DNA from 4 places in the Streptomyces kunmingensis genome. Region 3 is predicted to be linked to each of the others. Evidence: riboswitches for the same ligand, from Rfam matches in the RefSeq annotation. Region 3 holds a riboswitch; each other region holds the start of a gene.

Region 1 (4,171 bases), on a different contig from region 3:
CCGGACCGCCGGCGTCCTCGACATCGGCGTGAACGGGCAGGGCCTGCTGCGCGGGAGGGACCTGTTGCCGACCTCCCGCGATGTCCAGGTCCCCGCCACTCTCATCCGTCAACTCGGCCTGCGCAAGGGCGACTTCGTGGACGGGCTGTGCGCCAAACCGCACACGCTCAGCCACGTCGAGACCATCGACGGCGCCCCCGTCGACGCCGTGCGCCGCCGCCCCCGCTTCGGCGACCTCACCCCGCTCCACCCCGCGGCACGGCTGCGCATGGAGAGCCCGGCGAGCGGCCTCGGGGGCCGCGTCGTCGACCTGTTCGCCCCCATCGGCAAAGGGCAGCGCGGACTGATCGTCGCGCCGCCCAAGACCGGCAAGACCGTCCTGCTCCAGCAGCTCGCCGCGGCCGTCGCCGCGAACCATCCCGAGGCCGAGCTGATGGTGGTGCTCGTCGACGAACGCCCCGAGGAGGTCACCGACATGCGGCGCTCCGTGCGCGGCGAGGTGTACGCCTCCACGTTCGACCAGCCCGCCAAGGCACACATCGCGCTCGCCGAGCTCGCCGTGGAGCGCGCCAAGCGCCTCGTCGAACAGGGCCGCGACGTGGTGATCCTGCTCGACTCCCTCACCCGGCTGTGCCGCGCCCACAACAACGCGGCCTCTTCAGGTGGCCGCACCCTGTCCGGCGGTGTCGACGCCGCCGCGCTGTTCGGCCCGAAGCGCCTGTTCGGCGCCGCCCGCAACACGGAGGAGGCCGGCTCCCTGACGATCCTCGCCACGGCCCTGGTCGACACCGGCTCCCGCGCCGACGACTACTTCTTCGAGGAGCTCAAGAGCACCGGCAACATGGAGCTGCGCCTCGACCGCTCGCTCGCCGACCGCCGCGTCCACCCCGCCGTCGACATCACCCCCTCCGGGACCCGTCGCGAGGAACTCCTGCTGCCCGCACCCGAGTTGACCGCCGTACGGGGGCTGCGCCGGGCCCTCCAGGGCCGCGAAGGCCAGTCCTCCTACGAGGCACTGCTCGACAAGCTGCGCCGCACCCCGGACAACGCCGCGTTCCTGCGCCAGGTCCATTCGACGGTGCCCACCGGCTGAGACCGGTACCCACCGGCTGAGACCGGTACCCACCGGGCCGACGCCTCCCCCGGGTGCGTAATACTCGCTGTATGACCTCGAGCATTACGCGCCCCGGTGGCGGCCCGGCCGTCACGGTGCGGCGGGCCACCGCGGGCGACGCCAGACGCCTGACCCGGCTCGTGCGCGGCTCCCGCGCCTACGAGGGCCCGTACGCGGGAATGGTCGCGGGCTACCGGGTCGGCCCCGACTACATCGAGGCGCACCGGGTCTTCGTCGCGACCGGCGCGACCGGCGGGGCGGACGAGCGCGTACTCGGCTTCTACTCCCTGCTCCTCGCCCCTCCCGAGCTGGACCTGATGTTCGTCGCGAACGACGCGCAGGGCCTGGGCATCGGACGTCTGCTCGTCGCGCACATGCGGGCGGAGGCCGCGACCGCCGGGCTCGACCATGTGCGCGTCGTCTCCCACCCGCCCGCCGAGGGCTTCTACCGCAGCGTGGGGGCCCTGCGCACCGGGACCGATGCCGCGCATCCCCCGGCCGTCGCCTGGGACCGCCCCGAACTCGTCTTCCCCATCTCTCCCTCGGTGTGACTCCCGCGCGGTCCGAGGGGTTCCGGTCTCGCCGCGCACGGCGCACACTCGGGGGCATCCGAGCGGGCGGCAATGGGGCAAGGAGGCCACATTGGGCGGCAGCGAGACGCGCGGCGACGCGTTCGACGTGATCGTGGAAATACCGCAGGGCTCCCGGAACAAGTACGAGATGGATCACGAGCTCGGCCGGATCAGGCTCGACCGCATGCTGTTCACCTCGACCCAGTACCCCGCGGACTACGGCTACGTCGACGGCACGCTCGGCGGCGACGGCGACCCGCTGGACGCGCTCGTCCTGACCGACGACCCCACCTTTCCCGGCTGCACCATCGAGTGCCGGGCGATCGGCATGTTCGTGATGAGCGACGAGAAGGGCCCGGACGAGAAGGTCCTCTGCGTCCCCGCCCACGACCCGCGCCATGCCTCGATCCAGGACATCGAGGACATCCCCGAGTTCGACCGCCTGGAGATCACCCATTTCTTCGAGGTCTACAAGGACCTGGAACCCGGCAAGTCGGTGGAGGGCTCGCACTGGGAGGGCCGCGACAAGGCGTACGAGGAGATCGGGCGGGCCCGCGCGCGCCGGCGGGGATAGCCGCCCGCGGTGGGACAGCCGCCCGCGGCGCCGGGGAGTGCGTCGACTAGGGTGGCCGGGCCGTGGTGCTCGGGAAGACCGGTGACGGCCCCCAGGGGTCAAGTCCGGAGCGGCCCTCGCCACTGTGATCGGGTTCCGCACCGCCCTCGGGTGGGTGCGGAACACGCCGTTCCACCGCGCCACTGGACGCCTTCGGGCTGCTGGGAAGGCAGGAGCGGCGTGGCACACCCGTAAGCCAGGAGACCGGCCGCGGCATCTCACGAAGTGATCCACGAGGTGCTGGAGCGTGATCAAGGCATGACCCTGCCCGGAAACTCCCCCGCGCGGCCCACCGGCCCGCACCCCCACCCGGCCTTCCGCTGGCGCCGCGAGGACACCGTGCGCACCGCGGGTCTCATGGCGGTGATCGCCGCGCTGCACATCGTCGCGTTCGGCGTGCTGTTCCTCCTCGTCGTCCCCGAGCACTACGAGGTCGGCAACAAGGCCTTCGGTATCGGCCTCGGCGTCACCGCGTACACCCTCGGGATGCGGCACGCCTTCGACGCCGACCACATCGCCGCGATCGACAACACGACCCGCAAGCTGATGGCGGACGGCAAGCGGCCCGTCTCCGTGGGTTTCTGGTTCGCGCTCGGCCACTCCAGCGTGGTCGTCGCGATGGCCGCCCTCGTCGCGGGCGGCGCGGCCCTCGCGGGCACCCTGCTGAACGACGAGTCCGGCACCCACCAGGTGCTCGGCATCGTCGGCACCACCGTCTCGGGTACGTTCCTGTACCTCATCGCCGCGCTCAACCTCGTGGCGCTGCTGGGCATCCTGAAGGTCTTCCGGGCGATGCGCGAGGGCTCGTACGACGAACGCGCGCTGGAGCAGCACCTGGACTCACGGGGTTTCATGAACCGGATCCTCGGCCGTTTCACCAGGTCGATCACCCGCCCGGGGCAGATGTATCCGCTCGGTTTCCTCTTCGGCCTCGGCTTCGACACGGCGACCGAGGTGACCTTGATGGTGATGGCCGGCAGCGGCGCCGCGGCGGGGCTGCCCTGGTACGCGATCCTGTGTCTGCCCCTGCTGTTCGCCGCGGGCATGAGCCTGTTCGACACGCTCGACGGGACGTTCATGAACTTCGCCTACCAGTGGGCGTTCTCCAACCCGGTGCGCAAGGTGTTCTACAACCTCACCATCACCGGCCTGTCGATCGCGGTCGCCTTCTTCATCGGCACGATCGAACTCGTCGGCGTCCTGCACGAGAAGCTCGGCCTCACCGACGCGGTGACGGGGTGGATAGCCGGGCTCGACCTGGACAACGTCGGCTATGTCATCGTCGGTCTCTTCGTCGTGGTGTGGGCGGCGGCGATCGCGTACTGGCGCCTTGCCAGGGTCGAGCAGCGCTGGTCCACGCGGGCCGCCGAGAGCGGCTGAGGATCCTGCCCGCCGGGCGGGCGTGAGCGTCGCATACCGTGCAGCACGACGACACCCGTACGAGCACGGAGGACCCCGGATGAGCGCCGCCCACCTGCCCCTCGACGGCGTCGCCGTCGTCAGTCTGGAACAGGCGGTGGCCGCGCCGTTCGCCACGCGCCAGCTCGCCGACCTCGGCGCACGGGTGATCAAGATCGAGCGCCCGGGCGGGGGCGACTTCGCGCGCCGCTACGACGAGACGGTGCACGGCCAGTCCAGCCACTTCGTGTGGCTGAACCGCTCGAAGGACTCGGTGACGCTCGACGTCAAGACGGCCGGCGGGCGCGCGGTCCTGGAGCGGCTGCTCGCCGGCGCGGACGTCTTCGTACAGAACCTGGCGCCGGGCGCCGCGGCCCGCCTCGGTCTGTCCGCGCGGGAGTTGGCGGAGCGCCACCCGGATCTGATCGTCTGCGACATCTCCGGCTACGGCAGCGACGGGCCGTGGGCGCACCG
Region 2 (4,171 bases), on a different contig from region 3:
CCCGCGAACTCGACGTGCTGCGCCTGCTCGCGCAGGGCCTGAGCAACGCCGAGCTCGCCGCCCGCCTTCACCTCGCGGAGACCACCGTCAAGACGCACGTCACCCGCGTCCTCGCCAAGCTCCGCCTGCGCGACCGCGTCCAGGCCGTCGTCACCGCCTACGAAACCGGCCTGGTCACCGCGAGTGACCACCGCCGGTCCGAGGCACTGTGAGTGCCCCGGGCCGACAGCTCGCCGACCGGTCGCGTCAGACGGTGGGATCGTTCAGCTCGCCGCGGACGGTACGAGCGGCGGCGACCACATTCTCCAGCGAGGCACGCGTCTCGGGCCACCCGCGGGTCTTCAGCCCGCAGTCCGGGTTGACCCACAGCCGCTCGGCCGGGATGGCCTCAAGTCCCGTACGCAGCAGAGCGGCTGACTCCTCCTGGCTGGGGACGCGGGGCGAGTGGATGTCGTAGACCCCGGGTCCCGCCTCGCGCGGGTACCCGTGCTCGGCCAGCTCATGGGCGACCTGCATGTGGCTGCGGGCCGCTTCGAGGCTGATGACATCGGCGTCGAGGTCGTCGATGGCCTGGACGACGTCGCCGAACTCGGCGTAACACATGTGCGTGTGGATCTGCGTCTGCGGACGCACGCCCGCGGTCGTGAGCCGGAACGCCTCGGTGGCCCAGGCCAGGTACGCGGCATGGTCTTCGGCGCGCAGCGGCAGCGTCTCGCGCAGCGCGGGCTCGTCGACCTGGATGACCGAAGCGCCGTTCGCCTCCAGGTCGTCGACCTCGTCGCGCAGGGCGAGGGCGACCTGGCGTGCGGTGGAGCCGAGCGGCTGGTCGTCGCGGACGAAGGACCAGGCGAGCATGGTGACAGGGCCGGTGAGCATGCCCTTGACGGGCCGGTCCGACAGCGACTGGGCGTACGTGGTCCAGCGCACCGTCATCGGGTCCGGCCGCGAGATGTCGCCGGCCAGGACCGGCGGACGCACGTACCGCGTGCCGTACGACTGGACCCAGCCTTGCTGCGTCGCCAGGTAGCCGGTGAGCTGCTCGGCGAAGTACTGGACCATGTCGTTGCGCTCGGGCTCGCCGTGCACCAGGACGTCGATGCCGGTCTTCTCCTGGAAGGAGATGACGTCGCGGATCTCGTTCCTGATGCGCTCTTCGTACCCCGCGGTGTCGATGCGGCCGGCCCTCAAGTCGGCGCGGGCGGTGCGCAGTTCGGCGGTCTGCGGGAACGAGCCGATCGTGGTGGTCGGCAGGAGCGGCAGGCCGAGGTGTGTGCGCTGGGCGGCGGCCCGCTCCGGGTACGCCTGGGCGCGGCGGGCGTCGGATCCGGTGACGGCGGCGGCTCGGGCGCGCACCGCGGGGTCACGGGTGATCGGCGAGGTCGCGCGGGAGGACAGGGCGGCCCGGTTGACCGCGAGTTCGGCGGTGATCGCGTCCGTGCCCAGGGCGAGACCCTTGGCGAGCGCGGCGATCTCGGCGGTCTTCTGCCGGGCGAAGGCGAGCCAGCGCAGGATCTGCGGATCGATGTCGCGCTCCAGGGAAGCGTCCAGCGGGACGTGCAGCAGCGAGCAGGACGCGGCGACGTCGACCCGGTCGGCGAGTCCGAGCAGGGTGCCGAGCGTGGTGAGCGACTTCTCCAGGTCGTTGACCCAGATGTTGCGGCCGTTGACGACACCGGCCACGAGTCGCTTGCCGGGCAGACCGCCGACGGCGGCGAGCGCGTCGAGATTGGCGGCCGCCGCGTCGGTGAAGTCGAGGGCGAGGCCGTCGACAGGCGCCTTGGCGAGCACGGGAAGGGCGTCGCCGAGGCGGTCGAAGTAGGAGGCGACCAGGAGCTTGGGCCGGTCGGTCAGGCCGCCGAGATCGCGGTAGGCGCGGGCCGCGGCGTTCAGTTCGGCCGGGGTGCGGTCCTGGACGAGGGCGGGCTCGTCGAGCTGCACCCACTCGGCACCCGCCGCGCGCAGATCGGCCAGCACCTCTGCGTACACGGGCAGCAGCCGGTCGAGGAGGGTGAGCGGGTCGAAGTCGGCGGCGATACCGGGCGCGGGCTTCGCGAGCAGGAGATACGTGACCGGGCCGACGAGAACGGGCCGGGGCGAAAGGCCGAGAGCGAGGGCTTCCCCGAACTCCGTGACCTGCTTGGTGGAGTCGGCGGTGAAGACGGTCTGAGGCCCCAACTCGGGCACCAGATAGTGGTAGTTGGTGTCGAACCACTTGGTCATTTCCAGCGGCGCGACGTCCTGTGTGCCGCGGGCCATCGCGAAGTAGCCGTCCAGTGCGTCGGCGTCCACGGCGGCCCGGTGGCGCGCGGGGATCGCACCGACCATGACGGTGGTGTCCAGGACGTGGTCGTAGGAGGAGAAATCGCCGGTGGGGACTTCGGTGATGCCGGCGGCGGAGAGTTCCCGCCAGTTCGTGCGGCGCAGGCCCGCGGCGATGGTCCGGAGGGCGTCGGCGGTGACACGGCCCTTCCAGTAGCCCTCGACCGCCTTCTTGAGTTCGCGGTTCCGGCCCTGGCGGGGGTAGCCGTACACGGTGGCACGTGCTGCCGCGGCTGCGGTCCTGGTGGTCACGGAGATCTCCTTCGAGAGACGTATCCCTGGGGCCCCGGGGACCCGTACGGCACGAAGGAGTGACACGGACGGCGGTTCGACCTCGCGCGGCAAAGCCGCGGTCGTCCGCCGCATATGTACGCCGACCCGCCCACGAGGTCACCGGGATGTCCGCGTACGCGTCGTACGCACACGGGCAGATGGCAGGTCTTCGGACTCGCGAGCACATCCGTCCGGACCGGACGGACACCTACTGGCCGTCGCTTCCCAGACCTCTTTCCCGAGGTCCAGTGCGTAAGACGGCGGTCGTTCCCACTCACCGCTGCGGGGCAGTCCCGGATTCCCACCGGGTTCCCTCTTGCGACTCCCTGCCTGGCTGACAGGGCGAACCAGCTGCGGGAGCCACCCTAGGACGCCCGGGCCGAGGTTCACCAGGGCGTCCAGGATCCGGATGGAGATGAGACACGCGGTGCACGGCAGCGGGACCTCCAGGAGGCCGGCACCGACGTTCCGGCCCGTCAGTCCGGCATCGCACCCGCCGCATGCCGTTCCGCGTCCTCCAGTTGTGCGATCAGGGTCAGGCGGGCGCGGTTGACACGGGAACGGATCGTCCCCACAGGGCAGCCGATGAGCGCTGCCGCCTCCGTGTACGGCAGACCGAGGAGCTGCGTCAGGACGAAGGCCTCGCGGCGCTTCTCGGGAAGCGCCTCCAGCAGGGCGGAGAGCGCCACGCCCTCGTCGAAGCCGGGAGCGGGGTGGAGCCGGGCACGCTCCGCCGCGCTGTGCCAGTCGGCGGTCTGCGACAAGCGCGGCCGGGCCGCGTCCCGCCGGAAGTTGTCGACGACCGAGCGGCGCGCGATCGACAGGATCCAGGTCCGGGCCGAGGACCGCCCCTCGAAGCGGTGGAGACTGCCGAGCGCCCGCAGGAACGTCTCCTGGGCGAGGTCGTCGGCGAGGTGGGGATCGGCGCACAGTCGCGCCACGTAACGCCGGACGTCGTGGTGGAGCGCGCGGACGAAGAGGTCGGCGGCGCACGGGTCACCGCCACGGGCGGCGAGAGCGAGCACGGTCGCCGACTCGTCCCGCGAACGCGGCAGGGCAGGAGTGATCACCTGGTGTCCTTCTCGGGTCGGACACCGGAGGCGACCCGTGCGGCAGGGTGACTGGCCCCGTGGACAGACAGAGTTGATGTGGAGAGGTGCCGGGCGACGAGGCCTGCAGCCGAGTGGCCGCGTGGTACGACTCCGGTGCGGGGAGTGAGAGGGGCGGTCGCGCGGCGGCACGTGACCGCTGCCCGGCGCCTGGTGTGGGGTGGCGCCGGGATGCCGGCTGTCGTCAGGCGACAGCGAATCGGGCAGGTGGTCCCCTGGAAGTGATCGACCGGGCGAGAAGGAGACGGCGCGGAGCCCGGTCGGAGGCGGGCCTGAGGAGAGGGAGGAGAACGCCGGACACCGGGACCGTGCGCAGTCGCGGGAGGCGGAGCGGCGCACTCAGCCAGCACTCGACGGCGCGAAGGGCGTCGAAGGCGACTTGTTCGCCCCGGCCCAGCCACGCACCGCACACCACTGCCGCGCACAGGTGAGCGGCGAGCATCCCCGCCGAGGACACCGTGCTCATGCCG
Region 3 (4,171 bases):
AGCTTGCCGATGGTCGGCGTCTCCAGGAACAGGTTGAGGGACTGGGCCTGGTCGAGGAACGGGGTGCGGGCCGCCGCCATGTCGATGAGGCCGCGCTGCGGGAGCTCCCACGCCGTGCGGTACAGGGCGCGGACCTCCTCGGGCACCCAGGTGAAGCCCTGCACCGAGCCGTTGGACTCGCGCAGCGCCTCCCGGGTCTGCGCGTCCCAGACGCCGAGCCGCTTCAACTCGTCGACCAGGTACGCGTTGACCTGGAGGAACTCGCCGGACAGCGTCTCGCGCTTGAAGAGGTTGGAGACCTGCGGCTCGATGCACTCGTAGACGCCCGCGATCGAGGCGATCGTCGCGGTCGGCGCGATGGCGAGGAGCAGCGAGTTGCGCATGCCGACGGTGGCGATACGTTCCCGCAGCGCGGCCCACCGCTCCGGCCAGGTCACCTGGGCGTCGGGGTAGTGGTCGGGGTGCAGGACGCCGCGGGCGGTGCGGGTCTTCTCCCAGGCGGGCAGGGGGCCGATGGGGGTCCCCCCTGCACCGGAGCTTGTCGAAGGCGCTTGGGGGCGTTCGGCGAGGTCGGCGGAGGCCTCGTACGCGGCGAGCATGATGCGCTCCTGGATCCGCGTGGAGAGGACCTTGGCCTCGGGGGAGTCGAAGGGCAGCCGCAGCTTGAAGAAGACGTCCTGCAAACCCATCGCGCCGAGGCCGACCGGGCGCCAGCGGGCGTTGGAGCGGCCCGCCTGCTCGGTCGGGTAGAAGTTGATGTCGACGACGCGGTCGAGGAAGGTGACGGCGGTGCGGACGGTCTCGTCGAGCCGCTCCCAGTCGAGCTCGCCGTCGGCCACGAACGCGCCGAGGTTCACCGAGCCGAGGTTGCAGACGGCCGTCTCGCCGTCGTCCGTGACCTCCAGGATCTCGGTGCACAGGTTCGAGGAGTGGACGGTGTGGCCGGGCTCCGCGGTCTGGTTGGCGGTGCGGTTGGCGGCGTCCTTGAAGGTCATCCAGCCGTTGCCGGTCTGCGCGAGGGTGCGCATCATGCGGCCGTACAGATCCCGGGCGGGGATGGTATTCTGCGCCTTCCCCTCGGCCTCCGCCCTGCGGTACGCGTCCTCGAACTCCGCGCCGTACAGGTCGACGAGCTCGGGCACGTCCGCCGGGGAGAACAGCGACCAGTCGGCGCCCTCGGCGACCCGGCGCATGAACTCGTCGGGGATCCAGTGCGCGAGGTTGAGGTTGTGGGTGCGGCGCGCGTCCTCGCCGGTGTTGTCGCGCAGCTCCAGGAACTCCTCGATGTCGGAGTGCCACGTCTCCAGGTAGACGGCGGCCGCGCCCTTGCGGCGTCCGCCCTGGTTCACGGCGGCGACCGACGCGTCGAGGGTCTTCAGGAACGGCACGATGCCGTTGGAGTGCCCGTTCGTGCCGCGGATCAGCGAACCGCGGCTGCGGATGCGGGAGTACGAGAGTCCGATGCCGCCGGCGTGCTTGGAGAGGCGGGCCACCTGGTGGTAGCGGTCGTAGATCGAGTCGAGCTCGTCCAGCGGGGAGTCGAGCAGGTAGCAGCTCGACATCTGGGGGTGCCGGGTGCCGGAGTTGAAGAGGGTGGGGGAGGAGGGCAGGTAGTCCAGGCGGCTCATCAGGCCGTAGAGGGCCGCCACTTCGTCCAGGGCGCGGACGGATTCGTCCTCGGCCAGGCCCGCCGCGACGCGCAGCATGAAGTGCTGCGGGGTCTCGATGACGTGCCGGGTGATCGGGTGGCGCAGCAGGTAGCGGCTGTGCAGGGTGCGCAGGCCGAAGTAGCCGAACCGGTCGTCGGCCGCGGTGTCGATGAGCGCGTCGAGCCGTGCCGCGTGGACGCGGACGAACTCGGCGGTGCGGTCGGCGATCAGGCCCTCGCGGTGGCCGACGGCGACGGAGCCGGTGAAGGAGGTCACGCCCTGCGAGGCGGCCTCGGCGGCGATGGAGAGCGTGAGGAGGCGGGCGGCGAGCCGCGAGTAGACGGGGTCCTCGGAGATCAGCCCGGCCGCGGCCTCGGTGGCGAGTTCGCGCAGCTCGGCCGTGTCGGCGCGGGCGCTGCGGCCGCGCAGGGCGGCGGCGGCGACCCGGCCGGGGTCGGTGCCGGGGAGATCGGCGGTCAGCTCGGTCAGGGTGCGCAGCAGCGCAGTGCCCGGAGCGTCGTCCGGTGCGGCGGAGACCGGTGCGGCCGGGGCTGTTTCGGCGGGCGGCGCGATGGTCACGTGGGGGCTCTCCCTCGCTCGGCTCGAGACCTGCGGGGGAGGAGTGGCTCGGGCACGCGCGAAGGGGCGCCGTCGTCACCGGCCCATTCCGCGAGGCCCGGACGTCTCTCCGTCCGGGCCGGGCGGCTCGGACGGGCTGAGGCAGGTCGTCGGACTCACGTGGGCGCCTTTATGTACGCGTACGTTCACCGTTGCGGGACAGTTCCGGATTTGCACCGGATTCCCCTGCGGCTGCAGCGAGAGCGAGCATACATGTTGTGCCGGGTGTTCGTGGCAGGCCCATATCTTGTGTCGACCGGGTCCGGGGGAAAGATCCCACGCACAAAGGGACGGGCCCCTCCACAGGGAGGGGCCCGTCCTTCGATGCGGGGGTGTCTAGTGCCCGGAGTCCGCTCCGACGACGGGCAGGTCCTGCTGGACGCCCTTGTCGCCCGCGTCCGCGGTGTAGTCCTCGGGCGCCGTCTCGTCGACGCCGTCCGGAGCCTTCACGGCCTTCAGGACGAAGGTCAGGACCACGGTCACGACCACGTTCATGACGAACGCCGTCAGACCGATGTAGCCGATCTCCCCGATGCCGGGAATCTCCTTCGAGGAACCGCCGAAGTGCTTCTGCGTCGGCGACGCCACCCCGTACGCGGCGAGCGTGCCGTAGACCATGCCGACAGCCCAGCCGGCGAGCAGCGCCCAGCGGTGGAACCAGCGCGTGAACAGGCCGCCCACCAGGGCCGGCATGGTCTGCAGGATCCAGATGCCGCCGAGCAGCTGGAAGTTGATGGCGACGGTCTTGTCCATGGTCAGGACGAAGGCGAGAGCGCCGACCTTCACGAGCAGCGACACGAGCTTGGAGACCTTGGTCTCCTGCGCCGGGGTCGCGTCGGGCTTGATGAAGTCCTTGTAGATGTTGCGCGTGAAGAGGTTCGCCGCGGCGATGGACATGATCGCCGCCGGGACCAGCGCGCCGATGCCGATGGCGGCGAAGGCGACACCCGTGAACCAGTCGGGGAACATGTCCTCGAAGAGCTGCGGGATCGCCAGCTGGCCGTTCTGCACCTTGATCCCGGCCGCGATCGCCATGAACCCGAGCAGCGCGAGCAGGCCCAGCATGAGCGAGTAGAGCGGCAGGATCGTGGTGTTGCGGCGGATCACGTTGCGGCTCTTGGACGACAGGGTCGCCGTGATCGAGTGCGGGTACATGAACAGCGCGAGGGCCGAGCCGAGCGCGAGTGTCGCGTACGTCCAGTGGCCCGCCTCACCGGGGGCGAGCGCCCCGACGGGTTTGCCGGTCGCCGGATTGAGCTTCTCGAACTTCTCGCCCGCCGCGGCGAAGATGTCGTCGAAGCCGCCCAGCTTGATCGGGATGTAGATGATCGCGACCAGGATGACGAGGTAGATCAGGCCGTCCTTGACGAACGCGATCAGCGCCGGGGCCCGCAGACCCGAGGAGTACGTGTACGCCGCGAGCACGCCGAACGCGATGAGGAGCGGCAGGTCCTTGATGAACCAGTTCGTGTTCTCGCCGCCGCCGACGCCCATCACGTCGAGCACCGCCTGGATGCCGACGAGCTGCAGTGCGATGTACGGCATCGTGGCGAGGATGCCGGTGATCGCGACGGCCAGTGAGAGGCCCTTGGAGCCGAAGCGTCCGCGCACGAAGTCCGACGTGGTCACGTACCCGTGCTTGTGCGAGACCGACCACAGGCGCGGCAGGAACGTGAAGATCAGCGGGTACACCAGGATCGTGTAGGGCACGGCGAAGAAGCCGGACGCGCCCGCCGCGTAGATCGCCGCGGGGACGGCGACGAAGGTGTACGCCGTGTAGAGGTCGCCGCCGAGCAGGAACCAGGTGATCCAGGTGCCGAACGAGCGTCCGCCCAGGCCCCATTCGTCGAGCGACTCGTTCTCGGACCGGCGCCAGCGCGCGGCGAGGAAGCCCATGACCGTGA
Region 4 (4,171 bases), on a different contig from region 3:
TCCAGGCGGAGCGCGAACATGAGCTCGGTGATGCCGACATCGTTGGTGACGACCCGCTCGGGGCGTGTGTCGTAGGTGACCTTCTTGCCGCAGTTGGTGACGGTCACCGCCTGCGACTTCGCGGTCTTGTTGTCGGATGCGACCTCGGCGCCGCAGCCGGTCAGGGTGAGGGCGGCGGCGAGGCCGAGCGGGACGGCGGGCAGGAGCTTGCGCACGGGTGGCCTTTCAGGAGGGGTCGGGGCTCGGGGGTGTCAGGGGCTCAGGGGGTCGAAGAGGAACTGCGTGGTGCCGGTCCCGGGGTGGCGCACCCGATGGGCCCGGACGCCGAAGACGTCGGCGAGGAGTTCGGGGGAGAGGACCTCGTCCGGGCGGCCCGAGGCGATGACCCGGCCGCCGTGCAGCACGTGCAGCCGGTCGCAGTGGGCGGCGGCGAGGTTGAGGTCGTGCAGCGCCGCGAGCACGGTCGGCCCGCTGGTGCGGACCCGGCGCAGCACGTCGAGCTGGTGGGCTATGTCGAGGTGGTTGGTGGGCTCGTCCAGGACGAGGACGCGCGGCTCCTGGGTGAGGGCGCGGGCGATGAGCACACGCTGCTTCTCACCGCCCGAGAGCGACAGGAAGCCGCGCTCGGCGAGGTGCGCGACACCGGCCTGTTCCAGCGCTGTCCGGCAGATCCGCCGGTCGCGCGCGGCGTTGCGTTCGCGGTGCGGCAGGCGGCCCATCGCGACGACCTCGGTGACGGTGAAGTCGAAGTCCGCCGCTGTCTCCTGCGGCAGCGCGGCGAGCACGCGCGCCGCGGCCCGGGGCGTCATGCGGTGGACGTCCTCGCCCTCGACCCTGACGACTCCCGCGTCGGGGCGTCGCGCGCGGTAGACGCATCGCAGCAGCGTCGACTTCCCGCTGCCGTTGGGGCCGACGAGCCCCACGAAGGAGCCGGTGGGCGCGTCGAGCGTGACCTCGTCGACGAGCCGTGCGCCCGCCACCTCGACCGAAACACCTTCGACATCGAGTCGCACGTGTCTTCCTCTCAAGCCGGACTTCGGTACGTGTACGGGGCAGGTGATGCGGCGCGCGAACTCGGCGGCCGTGAACTCGGCGGCCGTGCATTCAGCGGCCCGTGAGCGCGAGTCCGCCGCGCCTCATGAGCAGCAGGAACGCGGGTACGCCGAGGGCGGCCGTGATCACGCCCACGGGAAGTTCCGTCGGCGCGAGCAGCATCCGCGACAGCACGTCGGCCCACACGAGGAGCACGGCCCCGGCGAACGGCGCGACCGCGAGCACCCGCGCGTGCGAGGCGCCCACGAGCATGCGCACGAGGTGGGGAACCATCAGCCCGACGAAACCGATCGCCCCGCTCACCGCGACGACCGTGCCCGTCACGGCCGCCGTCACGACGAACAGTTCACGCCGCAGCCGGTCGGGCGGCACGCCCAGCGCCGCCGCCGTCTCGTCCCCCATCGACAGCGCGTCCAGCGAGCCGGCCCGCAGCCGGAGCCACAGCCAGCCCGCGAGTACCGTCACGGCGGCGAGCGGCACCTTCGGCCAGGTCGCCCCGCCCAGGCTGCCGAGCAGCCACATCATCGCCGCGCGAGCTGCCTCACCCCGCTCGGCGCCGAAGACCATGACGGTCGTGACCGCCTGGAACCCGTAGGCGAGCGCGGTACCGGTCAGGACGAGCCGCAGCGGGCTGAGCCCGAGCGGGGACCGGGCCACCACGTAGACGACGAGAGTCGCGACGAGTGCGGACAGGAAGGCGGAGAGGGACAGCGCCCATACGCCGAGAGAGGCGAGGGCGCCGAACAGGATGACCGCGTTGGCGCCGACGGCGGCGCCCGAGGAGATGCCGAGGACGAAGGGATCGGCGAGGGCGTTGCGCACCAGCGCCTGTACCGCGACGCCGACCGCGGCGAGTCCGGCGCCCACCACGGCCGCGAGCACGACACGGGGGAAGCGGATCTCCCACACGATGGTGTACGCCGCGGCGTCGTCGGGAGCGAGACTCCCTCCGCTCAGGCCCGCCCACATGAGCCGCAGTACGTGCCCCCAGCCCATGCCCGTGGCTCCGAGTGCGACGCCGCAGGCGAGCGAGACGAGCAGGACGAGTGCGAGCCCGACGGCCAGTGGGGTGGTGGGTATGCGCCCGCGAGTGACACCCGCGGGGGCGGAGAGAGCGGTGGTCAAGGCGGGCGCACATCCTGCGGGCTGTGCCGCCGGCGGAACGTGCAGGGTGCCGGCAGGGCCCGGAGGCTCTGGGGTCCCTGCTCGCAGTCCACGGCGAGCGGTTGACGGGTTGCACGCCTGCCGTGGGTGATCGGACTTGGCGTGGCTCTGGACGAGCCACGTACACCGTTGCGGGACAGCGCCGGATTCGCACCGGCTTCCCCCACGGGAGGCATGCGCAGCGTAGCAAGCCGGAGTTGAGGGCTGCGGCCGGTGCTCGGCCACGACTTCTTGTCGTCCCCTTGACGACAAGAAGGCTCCTATTTAAAGTCATGATGACTCTAATCGAGGGGGTTCCCATGGCCGACATCACCAAGCGCTTCGGCTGGCGTCATCTGCGGACGGCGCCCACGTCCCACGTACGGCACCACCGCTCGGGGCGGCTCGCGCACGACGGTTCGGGGCTGAGCTTCTGGTTCCGTCCCCTGACGGCCGCGTTGTCGGAAGTGCCGGTGGACGACCGGGAGTTGGCGATGACCTTCCACGCCCGCACCGCCGATTTCCAGGACGTCGCCGTGCAGGCCACGGTCACGTACCGGATCGCCGATCCCGCCGTCGCGGCCGAGCGCCTCGACTTCTCCGTGGACCCGGACACGGGCGTGTGGCGCGGCGCCCCTCTGGAGCAGCTCGCCACGCTCCTGACCGAGAGCGCCCAGCAGCACGCCCTCGAAGTGCTCGCCCGCACCCCGCTGGCCGCTGCCCTCGCCGACGGCGTGCCCGCGGTGCGCGAGCGCGTCACCCAGGGCCTGGGCGAGGAGCCGCGGCTGCCCGCCACCGGCATCGAGATCGTCGCGGTACGGGTCATGGCGGTGCGCCCCGAACCGGAGGTGGAGCGCGCGCTGCGCACCCCCGCCCGCGAACTCATCCAGCAGGAGGCGGACCGCGCCACCTACGAGCGGCGCGCGGTCGCCGTGGAGCGCGAGCGCGCCATCGCCGAGAACGAACTGGCCAGCCAGATCGAACTGGCCCGGCGCGAGGAGCAGTTGGTCGAGCAGCGCGGTGCCAACAGCCGGCGCGAGGCCGAGGAGAAGGCGGCCGCCGACGCGGTACGGGTCGGCGCGGAGGCCGACCGGGCCGTCCGGCTCGCCCGCGCGGAGGCCGAGGGCGCCCGTGAGGTCGGCGAGGCCAGGGCCCAGGCACAGGCGGCCTGGCTGCGCGTGCACGGCGAGGCCGACGTGGCGACCCTGCACGCCCTGACCGGCACCCGGCTGGCCGAGAACCTGCCCCGCATCGACAGCGTCACCGTCTCCCCGGACGTGCTGACCGGGCTGCTCGCGCGCTTCGGGGCACAGCAGGAGCCGGGAGCATGAGCCTCGCGCCCCGCGCCGTCCTGGTCCATCGCACCACGGAGTACGAGGAGTTGGTCGCCCGGCACGGCACGCACGGGCAGGCCGCCTTCTTCCTCTCCTCGCGGGGCCGCTCCATCGACGAGGTCGTCGAACGGCACCACCGGGCCCGGCGCGCGCTCGCGCAGGTGTCGGCCGCGGTGCCGCTGAACTGGCGGCGCGCGCAGGTGGAGCGGGCGGATCTGGACCGCTTCCTGTTCGGTCCGCAGGACGCCGTGGTGGTGGTCGGGCAGGACGGGCTCGTGGCCAACGTCGCGCAGTACGCCGGGGATCAGCCGGTGCTCGGGGTCGACGCCGACCCCGGCCGCAACCCGGGCGTCCTGGTGCGCCACCGCCCGGAGGCCGTGGCCCGGCTGCTGCCCGCCGCCTTCTCCGCGTCGGCCGGCGCGGACGAGCTGACCATGGTCGAGGCCGTCACCGACGACAGTCAGCGTCTGGTGGCGCTCAACGAGATCTATGTCGGTGCGGCAGGCCACCGCACCGCCCGCTACCGCCTGGGCCTCGACGACGACAGGGGTGCCGTCGAGGCCCAGGCCTCCTCCGGGGTGTTGATCGGGACGGGAACCGGCGCCACCGGCTGGCTGCGGTCGGTGTGGCAGGAGCGCGCC

The links. A riboswitch is a leader RNA that binds a small molecule or an ion and turns the genes downstream of it on or off. The one in region 3 is predicted to bind cobalamin.
Region 1: it holds a riboswitch for cobalamin, as region 3 does, so the genes downstream of both, nicT (Nickel transporter NicT) here and ABD366_RS22565 (ribonucleoside-diphosphate reductase subunit alpha) in region 3, are expected to answer to the same signal.
Region 2: it holds a riboswitch for cobalamin, as region 3 does, so the genes downstream of both, metE (5-methyltetrahydropteroyltriglutamate--homocysteine S-methyltransferase) here and ABD366_RS22565 (ribonucleoside-diphosphate reductase subunit alpha) in region 3, are expected to answer to the same signal.
Region 4: it holds a riboswitch for cobalamin, as region 3 does, so the genes downstream of both, ABD366_RS31050 (FecCD family ABC transporter permease) here and ABD366_RS22565 (ribonucleoside-diphosphate reductase subunit alpha) in region 3, are expected to answer to the same signal.

What each region holds. Positions count from the first base shown of each region.
Region 1 is NZ_BAAATS010000005.1:584,826-588,996, forward strand. It holds gene rho (transcription termination factor Rho) at 1-1,093, shown strand, start outside; gene ABD366_RS07870 (GNAT family N-acetyltransferase) at 1,165-1,665, shown strand; gene ABD366_RS07875 (inorganic diphosphatase) at 1,835-2,260, shown strand; cobalamin riboswitch at 2,307-2,526, shown strand; gene nicT (Nickel transporter NicT) at 2,558-3,679, shown strand; gene ABD366_RS07885 (CaiB/BaiF CoA transferase family protein) at 3,759-4,171, shown strand, end outside.
Region 2 is NZ_BAAATS010000028.1:235,957-240,127, forward strand. It holds gene ABD366_RS31995 (response regulator transcription factor) at 1-212, shown strand, start outside; gene metE (5-methyltetrahydropteroyltriglutamate--homocysteine S-methyltransferase) at 247-2,571, opposite strand; cobalamin riboswitch at 2,736-2,959, opposite strand; gene ABD366_RS32005 (sigma-70 family RNA polymerase sigma factor) at 3,069-3,662, opposite strand; gene ABD366_RS32010 (hypothetical protein) at 3,886-4,171, opposite strand, start outside.
Region 3 is NZ_BAAATS010000018.1:202,689-206,859, reverse strand. It holds gene ABD366_RS22565 (ribonucleoside-diphosphate reductase subunit alpha) at 1-2,228, opposite strand, end outside; cobalamin riboswitch at 2,352-2,479, opposite strand; gene mctP (monocarboxylate uptake permease MctP) at 2,604-4,171, opposite strand, start outside.
Region 4 is NZ_BAAATS010000028.1:52,267-56,437, forward strand. It holds gene ABD366_RS31040 (ABC transporter substrate-binding protein) at 1-215, opposite strand, end outside; gene ABD366_RS31045 (ABC transporter ATP-binding protein) at 252-1,013, opposite strand; gene ABD366_RS31050 (FecCD family ABC transporter permease) at 1,105-2,178, opposite strand; cobalamin riboswitch at 2,283-2,403, opposite strand; gene ABD366_RS31055 (SPFH domain-containing protein) at 2,517-3,527, shown strand; gene ABD366_RS31060 (NAD(+)/NADH kinase) at 3,524-4,171, shown strand, end outside.